Regions from separate parts of the Bacillus sp. FJAT-42376 genome, predicted to be linked through region 4. Evidence: a T-box and tRNA genes for the amino acid it is inferred to sense, from the RefSeq annotation. Region 4 holds a T-box; the other regions hold tRNA genes.
What was found. A T-box is a leader RNA that pairs with one kind of tRNA and senses whether it is charged. The one in region 4 lies ahead of CEF21_RS01205 (arginine--tRNA ligase), so its partner is inferred to be a tRNA-Arg.
Positions count from the first base shown of each region.

Region 1: it has a tRNA-Arg gene. The T-box ahead of CEF21_RS01205 (arginine--tRNA ligase) is inferred to sense a tRNA for this amino acid. The anticodon was not compared.
Region 2: it has a tRNA-Arg gene. The T-box ahead of CEF21_RS01205 (arginine--tRNA ligase) is inferred to sense a tRNA for this amino acid. The anticodon was not compared.
Region 3: it has a tRNA-Arg gene. The T-box ahead of CEF21_RS01205 (arginine--tRNA ligase) is inferred to sense a tRNA for this amino acid. The anticodon was not compared.

Region 1 is NZ_CP033906.1:1,793,220-1,797,432, reverse strand. Features, by position in the region: gene CEF21_RS09110 (hypothetical protein) at 1-308, opposite strand, end outside; gene CEF21_RS09105 (hypothetical protein) at 408-1,070, opposite strand; gene CEF21_RS09100 (GNAT family N-acetyltransferase) at 1,238-1,693, opposite strand; gene CEF21_RS09095 (metal-dependent hydrolase) at 1,708-2,337, opposite strand; tRNA gene CEF21_RS09090 (tRNA-Arg) at 2,451-2,524, shown strand; gene CEF21_RS09085 (AbrB/MazE/SpoVT family DNA-binding domain-containing protein) at 2,712-2,996, opposite strand; gene CEF21_RS09080 (betaine/proline/choline family ABC transporter ATP-binding protein) at 3,401-4,213, shown strand, end outside.
Region 2 is NZ_CP033906.1:3,936,100-3,940,312, forward strand. Features, by position in the region: gene CEF21_RS19800 (glutaredoxin family protein) at 83-334, opposite strand; gene rpoN (RNA polymerase factor sigma-54) at 327-1,661, opposite strand; gene yvfG (protein YvfG) at 1,738-1,962, shown strand; tRNA gene CEF21_RS19815 (tRNA-Arg) at 2,353-2,431, opposite strand; gene CEF21_RS19820 (DUF2164 domain-containing protein) at 2,713-2,970, opposite strand; gene clpP (ATP-dependent Clp endopeptidase proteolytic subunit ClpP) at 3,282-3,887, shown strand; gene CEF21_RS19830 (HPr family phosphocarrier protein) at 3,926-4,183, opposite strand.
Region 3 is NZ_CP033906.1:3,293,194-3,297,406, forward strand. Features, by position in the region: gene ilvB (acetolactate synthase large subunit) at 1-331, opposite strand, end outside; T-box leader at 446-687, opposite strand; gene ilvE (branched-chain-amino-acid transaminase) at 705-1,610, opposite strand; tRNA gene CEF21_RS16540 (tRNA-Arg) at 2,001-2,077, opposite strand; gene CEF21_RS16545 (metallophosphoesterase family protein) at 2,211-2,723, opposite strand; gene CEF21_RS16550 (XTP/dITP diphosphatase) at 2,737-3,330, opposite strand; gene rph (ribonuclease PH) at 3,336-4,094, opposite strand; gene CEF21_RS16560 (GerMN domain-containing protein) at 4,211-4,213, opposite strand, start outside.
Region 4 is NZ_CP033906.1:251,956-256,168, reverse strand. Features, by position in the region: gene CEF21_RS01210 (2OG-Fe(II) oxygenase) at 1-560, opposite strand, end outside; gene CEF21_RS01205 (arginine--tRNA ligase) at 827-2,677, opposite strand; T-box leader at 2,717-2,935, opposite strand; gene CEF21_RS01200 (YehS family protein) at 3,099-3,584, shown strand; gene CEF21_RS01195 (M48 family metallopeptidase) at 3,599-4,213, shown strand, end outside.

The DNA.
Region 1 (4,213 bases), 1.5 Mb from region 4:
GTTGGAATTTCTTTAACGGTGGTGCCATCCTGACCTTTATACACTTCAAATTCCCGGTAGGTTTCAACTTGATAAGTGATCCCTTTGTCCTCCACTTTCTTCGTCCCGACAAGCCGGTCTTCGAGGTCAAACGGATCCTCTGAAGCATCCGCCGGCACGCCCTGGACCGATACCGTTTCCTCATCCCCGCCGATCAGGACCGGGCTGTGAATTTTTTCATTCCGAATGTCCCAGGAACCCATATATACAGAAGCACCAATGATGCACAGAGCCATAAGTGCCGGCCATATACTCTTCCTTATGCTCACAGGCGGTTCCCCTCCTTGTTTTTAATTATTTTATTCGGATGGCGGGAAAAACATGTCCAAAGAAAAAACCGCAAACCATAAACGGTTTGCGGCTGCTTTTCAGTTAATCAAACTTTCAGTTCCTTCTCCATTGCCTTCGTCACGGTACTCAATTACTTTTCCATCGTCCGTTTTATGATAGATCGTAAATCGTTCAACTGTATTTTCAGGTGTATAGTAGATGAACACCTGCGCTTCCATTTTGCCTGCTTTTATCCCTTCGACGTCCGGGTCGGCTGCGGCAGGCTTATAGCCATCCGCCGGCATGTAATCATAGCGGAATGCCTTGGAGCCATCCTCGGTCGTTACTTCTGACGGCTGTGTATTCTGAAGCACACTTTCGGCTTCTTCTTTTGTTAATCCGATTGAAATTTCATCTCTCATTTCAAAAGGAGAGACATAATGTGTTTCTTCTTGAGCGGGCTGCTCCTCTCCAGTATCTCCCTGGTCAGGCTCTTCTGTTTCCGTTCCTGCATTTTCATCTGCAGGTTCTGTTTCTGCTTGATCCTGCTCTTCTTTCGCAGGTTCTTCTTCTTTGGCCGTACCCTGATCAGGTGACTCTTCTTTAGCCGGCTGTTCCGCTTGACCCTGCTCGTCTTGAACGGATTGCTCTGTTTTGGCAGGTTCTGCTTTTCTTTCGCCTGATGATGATTCCTGGGATTGGCAGCCAGCGGCAAAAATCAGCATGAAAGCGGCTCCCAGCGTAATAATGTGCTTGTACATGATGGATAAGACCTCCCGAATTAAAATCACAAAAATAATGGTACCATAAAATCATGCAGCAAAGGAAAATCATTGAAGATCTTTCATAGTATTTGTCGAATCCTATCCCGAATAGGTTTCATAAAACAGCAAATTAAATCGTGTGCATTTTTTCTCTTTAATCAGGGCTAAGGCCGCTCCTTAAACCGGACCATCATATCTATATGAGGAATGCCGTCTTCCAAATAGGTTTCCGTTACAGCCTCAAACCCGAATGAACCATAGAAGTCCCGTAAATATTCCTGAGCCTGAATTTGCACAGCGGGTTCCATTTGTTCCTCCCGAATGAATTCAAGCGCTTTTTCCATTAACATCACGGCCAGTCCTTGTCCTCTGTATTCCGCTTTAACGAGAACCCTGCCTATGGATGCCTCCGGAAAAGAGATACCGGCGGGCAGAAGCCTTGCGTAAGCAGTGATCTCTCCGTCTATTTCATGATAAAGGTGAAAGGATGCCAAGTCCTTCCCATCCACTTCAAGATACGGACAATTTTGTTCCACTACAAATACCTGCGTTCTTTCCCTTAAAATCGAGTAAAGCGTTTCAGCTGATAATTCCTGAAAACTCTTAATCTCCCAGCCCATCATCTATCACCTCATCAAAATTCTTTTTTGGAGAATGGCTGCAGGAGCTTCACGCCCTTCCGGTTCGCCGGGAGCACTTTTAGATCGGCAAGGAGATGACTCGCATACCCAGCTATAGAAGTATAAAATACACCCTGAATCTGCAAATCCTGTTCCAGATAAAAACCGATAAAACCAAAATAAATTAAACCGATGATGGAATGTGTAATTCCTCTATGAGGCTGTCGCGATGCTGCACAAATGAAAACCCCCATCAAAATGATCCACATCTCATTTAAAACCATCCCTGCCCCTGCAATGACAACTCCAGTCATTAAAAGGATGGTCCTCTTTTTCATAAAAATTCTTGGCAGGGCAATCAGACCTGCTCCAATCACCATCCCTAGCCACTGCTGCGTCCCTCTTTCAGTCAGGGCACTGTCACTTGCGAGCAGGACACCCATCAGAGCGAGCAGCCCATAAATCCACTTTCTTGAGGTGAGTGTATTCGATAGCTTTCCGTTTACATCTAAATCCGGTACAAGCCCGGAAAGGACCCCGATTCCAATTAAAGAAGCAGCCGCAACCGGATCTGCATGGTGGCCATATGCGACAGCCATACCGGCTGCGCCGCCAATAAAAGCATGTGAACTTCCTCTCATCATCCATCCGCCTATTCTAGCTGTTATGTATTCTCATCTATTATAGCAAACATACGCTCGCATCTATAGGTTTTTCTTTGACCTTCTTCATGTTTTGATTTATAATGTTGTTCTATGTCCCAGTAGCTCAGCAGGATAGAGCGACAGCCTCCTAAGCTGTAGGCCGTGAGTTCGAATCTCGCCTGGGACGTCAAAAAGCAGCCGCTTTCCTGTTCACAGGATTTGCCGGCTGCTTTTTTTTTGAACCTCTATTAAACTTTGCTGCTGATTTCCGTTACAGGCGCTCGCTTTCCACTTCAATAAACTAGTGTTAAAAATCAACATAAGGCCTTAATAGGACCTACAAAAACTCGTTTTGGACTTATATGATGGCAGGATCATACATGTATTTGCATCCTCTCTTGCAGTTCTTCTACTAATTTTTGAGCACCTTCAGGACTCAAAATGATTTTCCCGTCGGCAAAAGACTGATTTTCCGCGCTGATTTCCCCCGTAACCAAGCAGCTGTCCTGAGAGGTATACTTTTGCAGCACAATTTTCTCATCATCCAGGAAAATTTCAATTGGATCTTTATCTTCAATATGCAGCGCTCTTCTTAACTCGATTGGCAGGACAACCCGTCCAAGTTCATCTACTTTTCTGACGATTCCTGTAGATTTCATTTCCTTGCCTCCAATCTTTATGATTTCTTGCATATCTATTATGTACCATTTCCTTATATTTTTGTAAAATGATAGGTTTTAAATTCCCGCTGTTTTAAAGTTGCCTACACTTCCAATCTCCATTTCTACCCACCCCTTCCCGGGAAAGGTCTGAGCGGAAAATATCGAATTTCCTCGAAAAAAGAAGAAAAAAGGCTTAACCTTCCTTCAATATGGGTATAAACCTTATACCCTTTATACTTTTTAAGCGTTCCCTTTAAACAGGCTTGATGCAACATTCTCTCCCCATTTCTTATCCTCTTCTAAAATACATAAGGATTAGGGCTGCAGATCGTACAGTCAATGGATAAGACAGCAGGAAAGAAGGAAAGAAAACAGATGTATAAAACTGGAGGTGCAGGTATTTGCTAAAACTGACGAATGTATCAAAGATTTACAAAGGCGGAAAACATGCAGTAAAAGAAATCAATCTGGAGATCGAAAAAGGCGAATTTATCTGCTTCATCGGACCAAGCGGATGCGGGAAAACCACGACCATGAAAATGATCAACCGGATGATTGAACCTTCAGAGGGAGACATTTTCATCGAAGGGGAAAACATTCTGGATAAAGACCCGGTTCAGCTCAGACGTGAAATCGGTTACGTCATCCAGCAGATCGGTTTATTCCCTCATATGACCATCCAGCAAAATATTGTGCTCGTACCGAAATTGCTGAAATGGCCGGAAGATAAAAAGAGAGCCAGAGCCGAAGAGCTTCTTAAGCTCGTTGATATGGGGCCTGAATACCTTGACCGCTACCCTCACGAATTGAGCGGAGGACAGCAGCAGCGGATTGGCGTGCTGCGTGCACTTGCAGCTGATCCGCCGCTGATTCTTATGGATGAGCCATTTGGGGCGCTGGACCCCATTACACGGGATGCCCTTCAGGAAGAATTTAAGAAACTTCAGAAAACCTTACATAAAACGATTGTGTTTGTTACTCACGATATGGATGAAGCGATTAAACTGGCTGACCGGATTGTCATTCTTCGGGGAGGAGAAATTGTCCAGGTCGGGACGCCTGATGAAATCCTAAGAAATCCAGCGAATGAATTTGTCGAAGAATTTATCGGAAAAGAACGTCTGCTACAGGCCCGGCCGAATCTGGAGCGGGTTGAGCAGCTGATGAACCCGAATCCTATTACAGTGACGGCAGAGAGAACACTTACAGACGCG
Region 2 (4,213 bases), 570 kb from region 4:
TGTCCCTACGAGACATATTATGTCCCACTTACTGCAAAAAAAATCTCCCTGCTACACATTTATTTTAACAGGGAGGGAAAGCTTATTCAATCCTAACATCCTCATGTATCCGCTTACTTAAAAAATCTTTTTTTACTTGCCCGTATACCAGGGTTTTTCCGTCCATTTCAATGACCGGAATCATCAATCCGTACTTTTCAGTCAGACCATCATCTTTTTGAATGTCCACTATTGTATAGGACCCATCCATCTCCTCACACAGTTCCGCTATGATGTTAACTGCTTCTTCACAAAGATGGCAGCCTTCTCTTGAATAGACGGTCAAATTAATCATTCCCTGCCTCCGTATAGCGTCTTCTTAAAGAAGACGGCGGTATTTTCAGCTGATCGCGATACTTGGCAACCGTTCGCCTTGAAATCTTTAAATCATGCCTTTCCAGCATAGCAGAGGCAATCATCTGGTCTGATAGCGGCGATGTTTTATCTTCGCTCTCTACTAAGCGCAGCAGCATTTCCTTCGCGCCAGCTGCAGACTGTTCCGTTTCCTGCAGAGATCCTATTTTATTGACTAGGAAGGATTTCATTTCAAGCGTCCCATAGGGTGTTTGCACATATTTTCCTTTTATCGCTCTGCTGACAGTGGATTCATGGAATCCGGACGCTTCAGCTAAGTCGTTTAATGTCAGCGGTTTAAGCATTTCCCGTTTTCCTGAAAGAAAAAAGGCCTCTTGGAACGCAACAATTTGTTTCATGATTTGGACCATGGTTTGTTTTCGATGGTCCATCGTTTTCAGCAGCCATGTCCCCTGCTGTTCTTTAGCGGACAAATATTTCTTCAGTTCAGTCTGCCCATGCTGATTTTTCAGGCTCTCATATTTTCTGCTGATTCTGATTTGGGGTACCGCTTCATCGTTGCAGGCTGCCGCGATTCCAGTTTCCCGACGCTCTACAATTAGATCCGGAATAATGTAGGAGGCTTGCCCTCCCGCAAATGCGCTGCCCGGCTTTGGCTGGAGGCGGAGGGTAAAATCAAACACATCCTGAATGTCCTCCATGCTGAATCCTGAAATTTTCTTTAAAAGCTTCCAGGACCGTTCCGCAAAAAGCTTGAAATGATCCCTGATGACCGCCTCTGCCACTTTCGGCTTCTCTGTCATCCTCTGCATTTGCAGCAAAAGACATTCCTGCAGGCTTCTCGCCCCAATGCCTGCAGGGTCCAGGCTTTGCAAAACGTCTATACACCGGTTTGCTTCTTCCGCCGTTAATCCAGTACTGCAGAGCGCATTTTCGGCATCACCGTCCAAGTAACCGTTTTCATCAAGCATATCGATTAAGAGCCTTGTTCCCTTAGCAATAGATCCATTCGTGCCTGTCAGCCTCAGCTGCTCTTGCAAGTGATCAGATAAGCTATATGGAGCAGCGCTGGCAGTTTCCATTATGCTGAAATCTCCGCTTTTCCTTTTTGATATTTTTCTATGGTAAAATACATTCAAACCAGATTGTTCTTTTATTTCAATTAGGGGATTATCCAGAGCCAGTTCCTGTATATACCGCTCCAGTTCCATTGAGTTATATTGGAGAAGGGCAAGTGCCTGTTTCAGCTCCTGGGACATATGAAGCTTTAAGGACTGCTCCTGTGATAAGCCTTGTTTAATTTTCATAACGGTCCTACCTCCTCCCTTCATTTTACATGAAGCTAAGGGATTTTAGGAGAAAAATCAGAAAGGAGAATCCTTCATGAGCGAACTTTTTTCCATTCCTTATTTCGAACAGAATTTTCGCCAGCATATTGAAATGAATCAGGGAAAAATGGCCAAAACAGATGCGATGAACAGCTATTACCGTTCTGTAGTATCGACGCTTGTTCAGGACCAGCTGACAAAAAACGCTGAAGTGCTTAAGCGGATTCAGCATCTGGACAAAGCATACAGCACAGTTAAAGCTGAACAAAAACAACAGTAAACATTTCCTCTTTTCTTATCTAAAAATATTTGGTACAATCCATAAATCAGCAGTGATTCTGCTGCTGCACACACGTCCATTCCAGCCAGTGCCTATGCGCACTGGAGTGTACATAATTCTTATAAAATCAATTTAACCGCCTTCCGGTTCGGGATGGCGGTTTTTTATGCAATTTCAAGGATGACATTTGCATCAAAATAAAGCTTGCAGGGGCTAAATGGCCATCTTCGCCATAACGTTTTCATAAAGCCCCGCGGTTTTCCCAGCGGTCATTTAACCTGCTTGTGCTGAAAAAGGATACGGAGTATGCACCTGGCGATGCCTCTGAGATCCTGTGCAAATCAAAAAAAGCCCCTCCAGCATAGCCAGAAGGACTGTTCTTATTATGTATGGCGCGCTCGAAGGGATTCGAACCCCCGACAGACGTGGTACCGGAAACCACCGCTCTATCCAACTGAGCTACGAGCGCCTTAAGTGTCAGCAAGGAATATTATATGATACTAACCCCAATAAATCAAGCACTTTATTATTGATAATGAGAAGCTTTGCAAATTTCCAAACCGTTTAAACTATGATCCACCGGAACTGCAGGCAGTAATCGAAGAAGTTCTTTATCATTCCAATGGCATTCAGGCAATTAAACTGTACGGCAAAAAGCCGAGGGCACCCGTTATGAGGATGCTTAAGTGCGCGCCATGTGTCACTTAAGCATCCGATCCGGCAATCCGCAGGAGCCCATTTACAAAAACCCTATGAATCAAGCTTTCTTTTCCGAAGCGGCTTTTCAAGCGAATAGTATTCTTCTTCCAAATCCAGAAGCTTCTCATTCAGCAATGCCCTTGCATCTTCCACTCCCTGGTTATAAAAATAAGGCCCCAGCTCATTGCCAATGTACTCAAGAAAAATTTCAGCAGCCAGGTCGCCGATTTCCTCATCCCATTCTTTGTACAGGTAGTCCTGCAGCTTGGAAATCATATCGGCCTTCGCTTCCTTCTTCAGTTTAATCATTCGATTCCGCCCTTTCCTTTTGAGAAACCTCAATCGGCTTTCATTGAATCTTATCTTATCATTCCGAAGAACCTTTTGTCTGATTTGTTATCTTTTAAAATACGGACTTCCCGGATAATATCTTTTCTAAGCGATGGGCTATATGTGAATGGCATCTATCGTTTATGCTGTTTAAATCCTTATGAAAGGGGTATGATGAATACAGTCGGCATAGACTGTTAAAAGCCGGTTGTTTTTGTTTGACCTTTATTGACCATAATTGTATGATGATAGTACATAAGGAAATTACATATTAAAAGGGAGGCTATACTGTGAATTTAATTCCTACAGTTATTGAGCAAACGAACCGCGGAGAACGTGCATACGATATTTATTCCCGCTTGCTGAAAGACCGAATCATTATGCTTGGGAGCGGAATTGACGACAATGTAGCAAACGCTGTTGTTGCCCAGCTTTTATTCCTTGAAGCAGAAGATCCAGAAAAGGATATTTCCATTTACATCAATAGCCCTGGCGGATCCATTACAGCTGGTATGGCCATTTATGATACCATGCAGTTCATTAAACCGGATGTTAATACTATCTGTATCGGTATGGCTGCATCAATGGGTGCATTCCTTCTTGCAGCAGGCACGAAAGGCAAGCGCTATGCCCTTCCAAACAGTGAGGTTATGATCCATCAGCCTCTTGGAGGAGCTCAAGGTCAAGCAACAGAAATTGAAATTGCCGCTAAGCGCATTCTATTCCTTCGTGAAAAATTGAATCAAATTCTTTCAGACCGCACTGGACAGCCGCTTGAAGTGATCAGCCGCGACACGGACCGCGATAACTTCATGACAGCTGAAAGAGCACTGGAATACGGTTTGATCGATAAAATTATGAACCGCAACATTTTGGATAACAGCGAGAAGAAGTAACAAAAAAAACGGATTGCCCTTTTCAGGCAATCCGTTTTTTATATCTCCTGATGCACATATTCCTCAAGCGCTTCAAGCGCCTCTTGTTCATCATGCCCCTCTGCGATCAGCGTGATTGTGGAACCTGTGCCAATGGCAAGACTCATTAATCCCATAATGCTTTTGGCGTTTACCTTTTTTCCTTCTTTTTCGAGAAAAATGTCCGAGCCATATCGATTGGCTTCTTGAACAAATAAAGCTGCAGGACGTGCTTGCAGGCCATTTTTCAGGCGGACTTCCACTTGCTTCTCTACCATATGAATCCCCTCTCCCTTTTGATCTTTATG
Region 3 (4,213 bases), 1.2 Mb from region 4:
CCACGAGTGGAAGCGAGTCAATCATGGCATCTGCAAGACCTGTTACAAGATTTGTAGCCCCGGGTCCCGAAGTAGCGATAACTACCCCGGGCCTGCCTGAAATCCTTGCATATCCCTCAGCAGCATGAATGGCACCCTGTTCATGTCTCGTCAGAATATGAAACAGCCCTGAATCATACAGTTTGTCGTAAAGCGGAAGGACAGCTCCTCCCGGATATCCAAAAAGCACTTCTACCTTTTCTCTTTTCAGCGCTTCAATCAGCATGCTGCCTCCGGTCATCCTTAAAGGCTGTTCGAGCTGTACCTCATCCATCTCTGCTTGCAGTTTCATGTTTTTGCCTCCTCTTCTTTCAAAAGCGTCTCATCCCCAAAACGTGCGCCTCCGCAAAACGGTAAAGCAATATAAAAACCTCTCCACCCCTCATAAGACCCGTATACAGCGGATCAAAGGGGCGAAGAGGTTAGATCTCTGCGCGGTACCACCCTTTTTCATGGCCATCCAGCCATCTCAGGAACAATCATGTTCGTTTTAATAACGAGTGCTTCGGATGCACCCGGCCCTTTCTACTTCATTCAAAAGGGCACTCCGAGGTGAGTTCATCATCCGTGCCAACACCGGCTTCCAGCGACCCGGCTCTCTGTAGATGGCTGATTCAGACAATTACTTTTCCCCGTCATTGTTTTGCTTTATGAGTTTGCAGACTTTAGCTGACATGAAGATTTTCTTCAGGAAGATTCACTTTTTCGCCTTCTTCAATCACTTTTCGTCTAAACTGTTCAAGCAGATATTTCGTGTGCTCACCCGGCGTACCGTTTCCAATCACTCTTCCATCCACTTTGACTACGGCAATCACTTCAGCTGCCGTTCCTGTGAGGAAAACCTCTTCGGCTGTATAAACATCATGGCGTGTAAAGGGCTCTTCCGAAACCTGGTAGCCGAGTTCATGGGCAATATCAATAATGGCATTCCTTGTGATCCCTTCGAGTGCCCCGATATAGCCCGGCGGCGTAAGCAGCTTGCCCTTTTTAACAATAAAGACGTTATCGGCTGATCCTTCAGCTACGTAGCCTTGATCGTTCAGCATGAGTGCTTCGCTCACATTTGCAAGGTGTGCCTCAATCTTTACAAGAATGTTGTTTAAGTAGTTTAATGATTTTACCTTGGGGCTTAATACGTCCGGCCGGTTTCTTCTTGTAGGCACCGTAACGATATCGATTCCAGATTCATAAAGGTGTTTTGGAAAAATGGCCAGCGGTTCAACAATGATGACCACATTCGCTGCCGGACATTTATAAGGGTCCAGTCCGAGATCCCCTACTCCTCTTGAAACTACGAGACGGATGTAGGCATTTCTAAGTCCATTCTTTTCCACTGTCTGAATGACAAGTTTCGTTAAGTCTTCCTGGCTGTATGGCATATTGAGCAAAATGGATTTGCCTGATTCATAAAGCCGGTCCATATGCTCTTTCATTCGAAAGATGTTCCCGTTGTATACCCTGATTCCTTCAAATATGCCATCTCCGTACAAGAATCCGTGATCGTATACAGAAATCTTGGCATCTTCCTTCCGTACAAATTCACCGTTCAAGAAGATCCACTGATCACTCATGCCTGGTCACACCTTTCCTTTAATGTAAAGACGCTTTAAACGAATACAAAATAAGTTGTAAAAAAAATCCTATAACAACGTTATATGGATGATTTAAAGTTGTAAAATGCCGTGTGTTGAATGTTTGAACCTATCTTACGCCCGTTCCAGACGAGAGTCAACACCCTTTTTCTAAATTAACTGATAATTTAGATTAATTAAATAATTTGTATACGCTTACATCCGCGTCATAATAGGAAAAGCTTTTTTGCAATTTTTTTGTACTTTTTTCTGACAGGGTTTTTTGACAGGATTCGAAAGGGGATCACACAATGAGGACAATTTATTTTCGCAGCAAAACAAAAAACCTTCTGAAAAAAATTTTTTCAGAAGGTTGAGTATGTAATAGTATGGCGTCCCAGGAGAGATTCGAACTCCCGACCGTACGCTTAGAAGGCGTATGCTCTATCCGGCTGAGCTACTGGGACATGATTTTGTTTCAGCTGATTTGTTGTTTCTGTATCAGCGACAAGATTTATTATATTTTCTTTCGATAATAAAGTCAATAACTTTTCAAAAGTTTTTTTGGAAAAGGAGGAATTTCTTCCTCCCTCTTATATTTTATGCAAAGGAATAGGATTTTTCCAGCTCTTTTATAGGATTTCCTGAAAAATCATAAAATAAAACATGCGCTTGCTGATCTTCAAGGGTGATTATAGCATAGGACCTCTCAGGGCGCACTCTCGGCAGCCGAATGCTGCCTGGATTAATAAACAGGATGCGGTCGTTCATTTCGCTGCCTGCGATATGGGTATGCCCGAAGCAAACAATTGATGCTCCTGTCTCCTGAGCTTTATATTTTAAATTCATAAGGGTGGATTTCACGGAGTGCAGATGCCCGTGGGCAATCAGGAACCGGTACTGCCCTGCTTCTTGAACAAGTTCATCGGGATATCTTGTATCAAAATCACAGTTTCCCCCTACAATCCACATTGAATGGACTGCCTGATCATCTGCCTGGAGTTCTGAATCCCCGCAGTGGATAACGGCGGATGTCTCATTTTTATGCCGGTCAATTATTAAGGCCATTTCCTCTGTAAGGCCGTGGCTGTCGCTCATAATCAGCACTTTCATTGCAATCCCCCCGTTAGAAGTACTCTCGAATCAGCTTCTCCAGCTTTTTCAGCGCATCTGCCCGATGGCTGATTTTGTTCTTTTCAGCCTGTGTAAGCTCTGCCATCGTCACACCTTTGTCCTTCACCAAAAAGATCGGATCATAGCCAAAGCCATTCATTCCTGCCGGAGTTTCCGTGATCAGTCCCTCAACAGATCCCTCGACGGTTTTTGTTTCTTTGCCTGGAGCAGCAATCGCCAGCGCACATCTGAACCTGCCCGTTCTTTGCTCCTTCTCCACGTCTTTCATATTCTCCAATACTTTTCTTATATTGGCGGCATCATCTTTTTCTTCCCCCGCATACCTCGCCGAATAAATTCCAGGGTCTCCTCCAAGCGAATCTATGGAGAGACCAGAATCATCGGCAATGACTGGCTTTCCGGTAAGCCTGGAGATGGTTTCAGCTTTCAGAATCGCATTTTCTTCGAAGGAATGGCCGGTTTCCTCTACGTCCGGAAGATTTGGAAACTCGTTAAGCGAAACCGTCTGAAATCCTTTCGGTTCAAAAAGAGATTTAAATTCTGCGGCTTTCCCTTCATTACGTGTGGCAATTATGATTTGGCTCACTTGTTTCAACCTTCTTTCTCAAGATTTTTGACAATATGAGAGGCCCAATCACCCAAAACCGATTTTTGATGTTCAATTAATGTATGTATACCCTCTTCTGCCAGATCTAAAAGTTTGTTCAGCTGATTCCTTGAGAAGGTTGCTTCCTCACCTGTTCCCTGCAGCTCCACCAATTCATTTCTGGACGTCATAATGACATTCATATCCACTTCCGCAGAAGAGTCTTCTATGTAATTCAAATCCAGGATTTCACCGTTTTCAGGATCAATTCCAACGGAAGTAGCCGCAAGGAAATCTGTTACAGGCAATTCGGTTAAAATATTTTTATCCACAAGCTTGCCAAGTGCAATCGTCATAGCAGTAAATGCTCCTGTTATGGAAGCGGTTCTAGTTCCCCCATCTGCCTGAATCACATCACAGTCAATCCAGATTGTCCTTTCTCCAAGCTTATTCAGGTCGACAACGGCTCTTAAAGCCCGTCCGATTAAACGCTGAATTTCCATCGTTCTTCCTGAAACTTTTCCTTTTGAAGATTCTCTTATGGTTCTTTGCTCAGTTGCTCTCGGGAGCATGGAGTACTCTGCCGTAATCCACCCTTTCCCCTGCCCTCTCATGAAAGGAGGCACTCGGTCCTCAATACTCGCATTGCAGATGACTTTTGTATTTCCAACTGTAATTAAAACAGACCCTTCCGGATGTGTAATAAATTCTGTTTGCATTTCCACTGGTCTAAGCTGATTTTTGGTTCTTCCATCGTTTCTCATCCAATAAACCTCCGTCCAAATAACAGGCATAGCGCTCCGCCTGCAATAAATAAGAGGCAGCTTCATAATAAGCATGCCTCTTTACTTTCCTCTTATAGTATATCAAAAATTCTGCTTTA
Region 4 (4,213 bases):
CCGTGCAGGGTTAATTCATTGAGAGAAGAATCCTGATAGAAGTATTCAAAGTAGACAGCCATCCCTTTTTGAGGGGGAATGGAGAGCTTCAGATGAGGGAAGTACGTTTCCCCGCCTTCCTCCACATCATTCAAGTACATGACCAGTGTGCTGATTCTTGGGTTCGCGGCCGTCTTAAAATAGTCGTGGTGAGCTTTGTACTCTTCTCCCGGTTTATAATTTAATATATGAAGCCCTTCTCCATGACTTGAGGGAATATTCATAATCTGGGCCACCCGTCTTTCAATCCGCGCCGTCACACCGTGTTCTGATTCCGGCAGGAACGTGCCGCTGCTCGTCCGAATCCCGCTTACATCTCTCCCTGATCCAATCTTGGAACGGTTCATGTGTTCCTTTGATAAATCAATGAGTTCTTCGCATTCCTCACTACTCAATACATTTCCGAGAATGGCGATCATTGGCTCCTCAATCCTCGCAATGATGGAAATCTCCCGGTCCTCCGTCACAATCTTTTTCCCGCTATGATTAAAAATCGATGGTTCCTTTATCAGCATTGTCATTGTTCATCAACCTCTTTAGAGCAGAATTTTAACAATAGGAAAGCGTTTTCAAAAGGGTGTAGCGTTTTAACTATGAAAAAACGACTTATTGATATGAGTTTATCATCAAGACGGACTTATATCTCTATAAATTTTTGAAGATTCGTGATTTTTCTTAAAACAATCTCTTGCTCTAATCAAAAAAATAAAAACCCGCCCTAAGAGTTCGAAGCGGGTTAAATATAGAATGGATCGTTGACTTTAAACACCTACTTGCCTTCAAACCCCTACATCCGCTCAGGTGCCGGCAGCCCGAGAACACCGAGGGCATCTCCCATGGTCACTTTAAATTGAGAGGTAAGCCATAATCTTAAGGCTTTTTGATCATTGTCCGCTCTCATGATTGGGCAGGCCGCGTAAAAGTTATTGAAAAGGGTGGCAAGTTCATGGGCATAGGTGCAGATTGTGCTGGGCGAGAGCTCGCTGCAGGCAGCTTCCAGGGTGTCCGGCCAGGCTGCAATGTGGCGGATTAAGGCATATTCTGCTTTTTCCAGATGGCTGATTTCATTTGGCTTTTTGAACCCTGTGCCGGCTTTCGTTAAAACACTTGCTGCCCGGGCGTGGGAATACATTAGGTAGACACCTGTATTTCCGGTGACTTCTGTGGCCTGCTGAATATCAAAGATGACCTCGGTCAAAAGGCTGAATCGAAGCAGATAGTAGCGGATGGAGGCCGCGGCAATCGCTCTGCTCGAGAGCCCGTTTTTCTCTGAACGGGTCTGTTCAATAATACTCTCCATGCTGTCCAGCAGTTCCGCAATTTTAATGCCGATTCCCTGTCTGCCTGACATCGCATATGACGCTTTGCCGCTTGAGATGTCGATACCGAGTTCCTTAGCAGCACGGGGACTGAGGGACACCACTCCGTAACTTACATGACGGAGCTCTTCGGCTTGTTTTGTAAACCCAAGAACTTCGAGCGCTTGCTTCACCATAGCCTGCGGATATGCCTGGCGGTAGTCGATGACATTGATGACAAGGTCGGCCTTCCCGTATGATAAACGGTTGCCAGTGGTGCTTGTCGTCCAAAGGTCTTCAGTAAAGCGCTTATACAAAAAATCGTTCTCAAGCAATCCGAATTTCCATAGATGATAGGCGATATCCTTAGCGGTATACGTTAAAATTCCGTTGGAACGAACCAAAACCTTATCCTGGTTATGCTCCAAATCATTTTCTTCATTTTCAGCCGAGGGCTGCTTCAATACCCAGCATCCTTTAAGCTTCCCGGACGTTTCAAGGTGAAATAGCTCCGTTTGTTTCAGTAAATGAAATGCGGAAGCCCAAAATCCCTGCCTTACAATATGGCTTTCCCATACGAGCAGGTCATAGCATATGCCAAACTCATTCATTTCTTCAAGATGCTCACGCACAATCCGCTCCGCAACAAGAGAACCGATCCACGCTAGATTATCTTTGCCTTCTTCAATGGCATGGAGGACGGTCGTCCGCTCCTCCAGAAGGGGCGGATTCTCCTCATACTCTTCATTGACCTTTGAGTAAATGTCCCAGCAAAAGTCTCCAAATCGGGAGTGTTCCTTTTTCTCAGGGATGTTCAAAATGCCTACAACTGTATCTGCCAGCTGATTCCCTAAATCATCAATATAGTTGTGCACCTCGACCTCAAAGCCCTTTCTTTTCAGCAGGCGGACGAGGACATCGCCGATACATGAATTACGGAGGTGACCGATATGTGCGGACTTATTCGGATTGATCGATGTATGCTCAATCACGGCTTTTTGACCTGTCATCACAGGCAGGGCGAAGTCGTTGTTAGCCCAATGGTTCCAATCTATATACAAATTGATAAACCCGGGTGGAGCAATGTCAATTTTGCTAATCAGCTGATCCGTGCTGCTTTCCTCTTCCAGCTGCGTTTTCAGCATGCCGGCAATTTCAATAGGCGCCTTGCGCAGAGATTTGCCAAGCTGCATGGCAATATTGGTGGAATAATCTCCATGCTCCAAGTGGGCTGGCTGCTCAATATGAATCTTGATTTCCCCGTTATATACGAGGCCAAGCTTTTTAAAAAGGCTTTGAACGGTGTTCTCGATTCGGCTTTCAAATACTTTACTGATCATTTCATCCCTCCTCCAAAATAAAAAAGCCTCCGTCTCTGTATAAGAGACGAAGGCTTAAGCATTCGCGGTACCACTCTTGTTGTTAAACATCTGTTTAACCACTCAATAAAATAACGGTTTTTAGCCGTGGCCTCCTACTGTATGAGTTCAGAAGCCATTCTCGTGGGTCCGTTTCCCTGTTAACCCCTGTACCGGCTTACACCGCCCCGGCTCGCTTTGACATCAGTTAACAGATACTCTCCCAGTCCTGGAATATCATTATATTTTGTATTAGTATATCCAAATTGAAGAAAATGTCAATCCTGTTTCGTAAGGGTCTCTATAAAACTTATTCTTATCGTGTTAGACTAATGATTTAAAGAATAAAAATAAACGATGGACGGTTCTGCTTAAAGTCCGCAAACAGGAGATAGCCATGAATATGGATAATAATGATCGTCTAATACGATTACGATATGCACTTGATTTGAGAAATTCCGAGGTGGAAGAGATTTTTGGATACGGCGGCGTTGAGGTTTCCAGAGAAGATGTAAGAAAAATCCTCACAAAATCCAATGAGGATGATGTTTATGAAGAAAACGAAGACCATATCCCGTGCAGTCCGTTCATGTTCGAGTCATTTTTAAACGGCCTTATTGTATTTAAAAGAGGGAAGCAGGAGGGCCAGCCTGGAAGACCTGAAATGACACTCGGACATCCAAATAATGTGCTGTTAAAGAAAGTGAAAATCGCCTTATCCTTCACGGCAGAGGATATGCTTGAGGTATTGGAGCTTGCCGGTGTCACCGTCACAAAGGGTGAGCTGGGTGCCTTGCTGAGAAAAGAAGGCCACAAAAATTATAAAGAATGCGGGGACAAATATGCCCGTAATTTCTTAAAAGGATTAGCGATCAAATTTAGAGAATAGGAACGGCGGAAATCATGATTCATACGTATTCAGGTGAAACGATCAGCTTTGATATCCAATATAAAAAGCGCTCTTCCATCGGCATCTATGTGGATGTATATGGAAATGTGGAAGTCCAGGCTCCAAAAGGCACTCTGGATGCTGCTGTGCTGGCTGTAATAGAGGAAAAATGGAATCTGATTCAGCAAAAAGTAAAAGAGAATAAGGAGCGTCTGCTTGGTCCTCAAGTAAAGGTGTATGAAGAGGGAGAGAGCTTTCTTTATTTAGGGAAATCCTATTCCATAAAAATCCATCAAGATTTACATGCGGAGCAGGATCATGTCTCCTTTAAAGGGGAAGAGCTGCATGTAGTGGTAAGCAAGCTGGAGGAAGAAAAAATCAGGCAGGCGCTGAAGCGGTTTTATTATCAGCAGTGCAAGGGTTTGGTGGAAAAAAGAATCTCCGCCCATCAAAAACATTTTAAAACAAAGCCGCGTTCCGTCCGCATTACGGACAGCAAAACAACGTGGGGAACGTGTGATTCGGGGCTGCGGCTAACCTTTAACTGGCGGCTAGCGATGGCGCCGCCGAGGGTGATTGACTATGTGGTGGTTCACGAAATGTGCCACATGGTCCATCTGAATCACGAC